Regions from separate parts of the Bradyrhizobium sp. 4 genome, predicted to be linked through region 1. Evidence: predicted binding sites of a transcription regulator. Region 1 holds the regulator's gene; each other region holds the start of a gene.

Evidence for each region. The regulator HrcA, encoded in region 1, represses chaperone genes, less so after heat shock. The targets are predictions, from matches to a motif close to GTTAGCACTCNCNNNNNGNGAGTGCTAAC.
Region 2: a site for HrcA is predicted at 1,350-1,378, ahead of IVB45_RS06205 (co-chaperone GroES). Genes of this name have one in related genera too.
Region 3: a site for HrcA is predicted at 886-914, ahead of IVB45_RS32480 (co-chaperone GroES). Genes of this name have one in related genera too.

What each region holds. Positions count from the first base shown of each region.
Region 1 is NZ_CP064686.1:7,752,346-7,754,612, forward strand. Features, by position in the region: gene pncA (bifunctional nicotinamidase/pyrazinamidase) at 1-49, shown strand, start outside; gene grpE (nucleotide exchange factor GrpE) at 124-738, opposite strand; gene hrcA (heat-inducible transcriptional repressor HrcA) at 835-1,923, opposite strand; gene rph (ribonuclease PH) at 2,105-2,267, shown strand, end outside.
Region 2 is NZ_CP064686.1:1,327,855-1,330,121, reverse strand. Features, by position in the region: gene ltrA (group II intron reverse transcriptase/maturase) at 1-527, shown strand, start outside; gene IVB45_RS06205 (co-chaperone GroES) at 1,422-1,736, shown strand; gene groL (chaperonin GroEL) at 1,781-2,267, shown strand, end outside.
Region 3 is NZ_CP064686.1:6,783,343-6,785,609, forward strand. Features, by position in the region: gene IVB45_RS32470 (protein phosphatase CheZ) at 1-1, shown strand, start outside; gene IVB45_RS32475 (hypothetical protein) at 169-690, opposite strand; gene IVB45_RS32480 (co-chaperone GroES) at 1,004-1,300, shown strand; gene groL (chaperonin GroEL) at 1,448-2,267, shown strand, end outside.

The DNA of each region.
Region 1 (2,267 bases):
GGCCGGCGTGAAGCGGATTCAGTCCGCGGATATCGCGGCGAGCGCGTAAGAGGCGCGACCGAACTGCAAGACCTCATCCTGAGGAGCGCGCTTCTTAGCGCGCCTCCTCAGCATGAGGATCGATCAGTTCGCCGCGCCGTTCGGCTCGTTGCTGTTGGCGGGCGCAGCCTTGGCGCCGCCCTTGGCGACACCGACCAAGGCAGGACGCAGCACGCGCTCGCCGATGGTGTAGCCGGCCTGCATGACCTGCACGACGGTGCCCGCGGGCACCGATGCATCGGGCACCTCGAACATCGCCTGCTGGAAGTTCGGGTCGAACTTCTGGCCCAGGGGGTCGAACTTCTTCACGCCGTGTTTTTCCAGCGCGCTGAGCAGAGAGCGCTCGGTCAGTTCGACGCCCTCGATCAGCGAGGCGAGGCCTGCATCGGCCGCCGCACGGGCCTCGGCCGGAACGGCATCGAGCGCGCGCTGGAGGTTGTCGGCGATGTCGAGCACGTCGCGGGCAAAGCCCGTGACGCCGTAGAGCTTGGAGTCAGCGACCTCCTTGGCAGTGCGCTTGCGCAGATTCTCCATCTCGGCCAGCGTCCGCAGCATGCGGTCGCGCGCCTCGGCGACTTCCTTCTGCAGAAGCTCGACCGAGCCCGGCTCGGGATCGTCGGGCATGATGTAGGGTTTTGACACCACGGGCTCGCCGGCCGCAGCACTCGTGTCTTCGGGTTGCCGGTCTCGATCGGTCATCGGCTCTCTTTTCGCATTCATCTCAGGGGGTTTCTGGCCCGGATATCGTGCTTCGGGCGCCGAAAATCAAGCGCCCGTGATCGGGGGAGACGCCGGTCAGCCCCCCAGGAGCCGGCTGACGATGCGGGCAGCGTAGTCCACGGTCGGGATCACGCGGGCATAATTCAGCCGCGTCGGCCCGATCACGCCCAAAACGCCGACGATATGGCCGGCAGCGTCCCGATAGGGCGAGATGATGGTGGACGAGCCCGACAGCGAGAACAGCTTGTTCTCACTGCCGATGAAGATCCGCACGCCTTCCGCAGTCTCGGCCCGCCCGAGCAGGTCGATGACCCCGCGCTTGGTCTCGAGATCGTCGAACAGCAGGCGAACGCGCTCGAGATCCTCCAGCGCATGCAAATCCTCGAGCAGATTGGCGTGACCGCGGACGATGAGCTGCCGATCCTCGTTCTCGCCGCCCGACCAGCTGGCAATCCCGGCCGAGATCACCTTATGCGTCAGCTGATCGAGCTCGGTGCGCGCCTCTCCGAGCGCGGTCTCGAGCTCCAGCCGCGCCTCGGCCAGGGTCCGGCCCCGGATCCGCGCATTGAGGAAGTTGCCGGCTTCGGTCAACGCCGAGGATGGAACTCCCGGCGGCAGCGTCAAAACGCGGTTTTCGACCTGCCCGTCCTCGCCGACCAGGATCACCAATGCCTTTTCCGGTTCCAAGCGGACGAATTCGATATGTTTCAGCCGCGCATTGGATTTCGGCGTCAGCACGACCGCGGCAGCGCGGGTCAGGCCGGAGAGCCGCGTCAATGCCTCCTCGAGCGCAGCCTCCACCGATTGCGCGTGGCCCACGGAGGTCAACTGGCTCTGGATCGCCTGCCGTTCACTGTCATTGAGGTCGCCGACCTGCATCAGGGCATCGACGAAGAAGCGCAGGCCGAGTTCCGTCGGCAGCCGGCCGGCGGAGGTGTGCGGGGCGTAGATCAAGCCGAGCTGTTCCAGGTCGGCCATGACGTTGCGGACGGAAGCGGGCGACAGCGGCATGGCGATCAGGCGAGAAATATTGCGCGAGCCCACCGGCTCCCCGGTCGCGAGGTAGCTTTCGACGATTTGACGAAAGATGTCGCGGGAACGCTCGTTGAGCTGGGCGAGGCCCGCGCGCGGCGCGATCAGATGGATCGGATCGTGATGGGCCACAGACCGTAACTCCTCTCAGATACAGGTAATTTGTCTATCCTTGGGGCTTCTGACAAGCGTGGCGTTCGCGGATTGAAAATCGGGGGTGAATAAGGCCTCGATCTTCCCCCTTGCCGCCCACCCTCACCCCCCCTACAAGCACCGCCAACAGCCCTTTTCCGAGAGTTTTGGAGGATTTCCCATGCGGCCAAGCCGCCGTGCGCCCGACGAATTGCGCCCCGTGACGCTGGAGCGCGGCGTGGTCAAATATGCGGAAGGCTCGTGCCTGGTGAAATTCGGCGACACCCACGTGCTGGTCACCGCCACGCTGGAAGACCGCCTGCCGCCATGGCTCAAGGGCCAGG
Region 2 (2,267 bases), 1.4 Mb from region 1:
CGCAGGAGATGCTCTTGGCCCTCAAGGCGCGGCTGGCCAGCTTTGGCCTGATGCTTCATGAGGGCAAGACGCGGTTGATCGAGTTCGGTCGATTTGCGGCCCTCTCGCGTCAGCGGCGCGGCGAGCGGCGACCCGAGACCTTCGCCTTCCTCGGCTTCACCCACTACTGCGGGCGGACCCGGGACGGCCGGTTTATCGTGAAGCACAAGACGGAAGGGAAACGCCTGACGCGCAAGCTGACGGCGTTGCGCCAGGAGGCCTGGCGGCTCATGCACGAGTCACTGGCCACCCAGCACGAGTGGTTCGCCGCAGTGCTGCGTGGACACTACGGCTACTACGGCAGGCCGCACAATTATCCAGCGCTTAACGGCTTCTACCGCGAAGTGCGTCGGATCTGGCTGCACTGTCTGAGACGGCGCAGTCAGAAAAGTCGGCGCATGGGCTGGTCGGAGTTCGAGGCCCTGACGGCACGCTTCCGTCTGCCCGTTCCACGCATCACTCGCACTTGGGCGCAGGCGCGGATATGACGCGGGTTACCCTCGGGAAGAGCCGGGTGCGGGAAAGCCGCCTGCCCGGATCTGTGAGGGCGAAAGCCAAATGGCTGAGCTACTCGACCACGACCGTGGTGGCCGCCTTAATGAACAACCAACAGACGTTGCCCTGACGTTTTTTGACGAAATCGATAGGTGTGCTTGATTCTGTGGAGCCAGTTGTTGTTCTGACCCGAGGGAACCTGCGCAGGTGATTGGGTATGTAGGGCCTAAGCGTGCGTTGCGCTTGCAAATAATTTTGATGGATCCCGCGGATTGCGAGTCAGTTCGTGCAATGCCTGCGAATTGCGAGAACGACTGCCGTCTCGGCGGGCTCGTCTCTGGATCCTCCGCACTTATGGCGCCGTGCTGACATGTGCTCGCGCTCGCTGCACCAAGCCGCAGCAAATTCCCGGGGCGAGGGCCTTTCTTGAGCACGTGCCGTTGCAACCTAGGCGCAGCCAGCGTTACCTCGCATCGCGTTGCTGAGTATCGGATCATCGATCAAGCGGAGCGATACCTCCGTTCCCGAACTCTGCGTTTAGGTTCTAAACGCATCGCAATCTTAGAATGAAGTCAGCCGACGATTCGCATTTGAACCGGCACCAGATCGGCTGGCCTATAGGCCGAGGAATTGAACTGTTAGGCGACACTGCGTCCAGAGACAGAGCCGTACGATTCACTCAGAAGAAGGTCGGGTGCTGGCAAGCTCGAGAAAGTGATCTGGGCAGCCGCCACAGAGATCCCGCGCGCCTAGCGGATTTTCCTGCTACAAACACTTGTTCCCTCAAAAATCAGTCCTATTTCAGCTGCGCCTGCGTTGGCACTCGCGGGCCGAGATTGTTACCAATCGGGAAATCGTCAACTAGTTTAAATGCTTAGGAGATCTGCATGGAATTCCGTCCGCTTCACGATCGCGTCGTGGTCAAGCGCATCGACGCAGAAGAGAAGACCGCTGGCGGCATCATCATTCCCGACACGGCGAAGGAAAAGCCCTCGCAGGGCGAGATCGTCGCCGTCGGCCCGGGTGGCCGCGACGAAGCTGGCAAGCTGATCCCGATCGACCTGAAGGTCGGCGACCGCGTGCTGTTCGGTAAGTGGTCCGGCACCGAGGTCAAGATCGACAACGTCGACCTGCTGATCATGAAGGAAAGCGACATCATGGGCGTCCTCGACGTCCCCGCTTCCAAGAAGAAGGCGGCCTAAGAGCCCCTCTCTTATCCAGTTAAACACCTAAGGAAAAAATCCAGATGGCAGCTAAAGAAGTCAAATTCTCGGTCGATGCGCGCGACAAGATGCTTCGCGGCGTCGACATTCTCGCCAACGCGGTGAAGGTCACGCTCGGTCCGAAGGGCCGCAACGTCGTGCTCGACAAGTCGTTCGGCGCTCCCCGCATCACCAAGGACGGCGTCACCGTCGCCAAGGAGATCGAGCTCGAGGACAAGTTCGAGAACATGGGCGCGCAGATGGTGCGCGAAGTCGCCTCCAAGTCCGCTGACGCGGCCGGCGACGGCACCACCACCGCGACCGTGCTAGCCCAGGCGATCGTGCGCGAAGGCGCCAAGTCGGTTGCCGCCGGCATGAACCCGATGGATCTGAAGCGCGGTATCGACCTCGCGGTCGAAGCCGTCGTTGCGGACCTCGTCAAGAACTCCAAGAAGGTGACCTCGAACGACGAGATCGCCCAGGTCGGCACCATCTCGGCCAACGGCGACGCGGAGATCGGCAAGTTCCTCG
Region 3 (2,267 bases), 970 kb from region 1:
AGCGGACGCGACACTACGGAAAAACAAAACGCCGGCGCAAGCCGGCGTTTTTTGTTTTGGACGTCATTGCGAGCGAAGCGAAGCAATCCAGACTGTGTCCGCGGAGGCAGCCTGGTTGCTTCGTCGCTTCGCTCCTCGCAATGACGAGTGGCTAGGCCGGCGCCGCGACTACGCCCTCGGCGCGCAGCGGACGTAGACCATGTTGCCGTAGCGGGTGGCGGCGTCCTTGTCGATGAAGCGGGTGATGAGGACGCGGCCGTCGAAGGAGACGATCTCGCGGTCCTGCTCGCCGGGCGTCGGACCCGCCGGCCCGATATAGTTCTTGCCGCTGGGCGAACCCTTCAGCCGCAGCTCCTGCGGTGTTGCCTGGTCCGCCAGATGCATGATCACGCCGCCGGAGGAGCCGGCGGTGATCACATAAGGATTTTTGCATTGAGCCCGGGCGGCAGCCTCGGTGCGGGCGCGGTCGGCCGGGTTCTGGAACGAGGCGAGGCCCCAGCGCCCGACGATCTCGTCGGCGCGGATCGAGGCGGGCATTTCCGGACCGGTGCCGGGCTCGGCCTCGGGGGGCGGTGAGGAGGAAGAAAAGGACGGCAGGCTCATGCCGCCGCCGCAGGCGCCAAGCAGCAGCGCCAGGCAAGAAGCCGCCGCCAGATTGGCGACCGTGCGCGCGTGAGCTGAACTGATCATGGCATTCCCCCGGACAAAACCATGGCCGCACCCCTTCCGCAGCCAAGCGCAAAACCGCTGCCGGAGCAATGACGTCCTTTAATACGCCGGCGCCCCGAACAAGTTTCCAATGTCACCATCCTATATCCGTCTCACCAATCGCTTAACCACCTTTGCTTGACAGGATCGCGGCCAAGCCATATTCCCGGGCGGACCATTAGCACTCTGAAAGATGGATTGCTAACGCGCGCCGATCGATCCTCAAGAAGGGTGGACGGCAGCGCCGCCCGCCCACTTTCACTCCTTCCGAAGCGAGCCTCCAAAGGGAAACGTCATGACTAAATCCAAATTTCGTCCGCTGCATGACCGTGTCGTGGTCAAACGTATCGACGCCGAGTCAAAGACCAAGGGCGGCATCATCATTCCGGACACGGCCAAGGAAAAGCCGTCCCAGGGCGAAGTCGTCGCCGTCGGCCCCGGTGGCCGCGACGAGGCCGGCAAGCTGATCCCGATCGACCTCAAGGTCGGCGACCGTGTGCTGTTTGGCAAGTGGTCGGGCACCGAGGTCAAGATCGACAACGATGAGCTCCTGATCATGAAGGAGTCGGACATCATGGGTGTGATGGCCTAAGGCCAGACGCCTGAACGGCCGCTGAATGCATGCCCGGGTCACTCGATCCGGGCATGCATCATTCCGCCGGGTTCGATCGCGGACCCCGGGAATGAGGCGACCCAATAAGCAAGACACATCACGAAAAAAGAAGAGGAATTGCAGACCATGGCTGCCAAAGACGTCAAGTTTTCCGGAGACGCGCGCGATCGCATGCTGCGCGGCGTCGACATTCTCGCCAATGCCGTCAAGGTGACGCTCGGCCCGAAGGGCCGCAACGTGCTCATCGAGAAGTCGTTCGGCGCGCCCCGCATCACCAAGGACGGCGTCACCGTCGCCAAGGAGATCGAGCTCGAGGACAAGTTCGAGAACATGGGCGCCCAGATGGTGCGTGAGGTCGCCTCCAAGACCAACGACCTCGCCGGCGACGGCACCACCACCGCGACCGTGCTGGCCCAGTCCATCGTGCGCGAAGGCGCCAAGTCGGTTGCCGCCGGCATGAACCCGATGGACCTCAAGCGCGGCATCGACATCGCGGTCGCCGCCGTCGTCAAGGACATCGAGAAGCGCGCCAAGCCGGTCGCCGCCTCCTCCGAGGTCGCCCAGGTCGGCACCATCTCGGCCAACGGCGATGCCGCCATCGGCAAGATGATCGCGCAGGCGATGCAGAAGGTCGGCAACGAGGGCGTCATCACCGTCGAGGAGAACAAGTCGCTCGACACCGAGGTGGACATCGTCGAGGGCATGAAGTTCGACCGCGGCTATCTGTCACCCTACTTCGTCACCAACCCCGAGAAGATGACCGCCGAGCTCGAGGATGCCTACATCCTCCTGCACGAGAAGAAGCTGTCCGGCCTGCAGGCGATGCTGCCGGTGCTGGAAGCCGTGGTGCAGTCTGGCAAGCCGCTCGTCATCATCGCCGAGGACGTCGAGGGCGAGGCTCTGGCTACCCTGGTCGTCAACCGCCTCCGTGGCGGCCTGAAGGTCG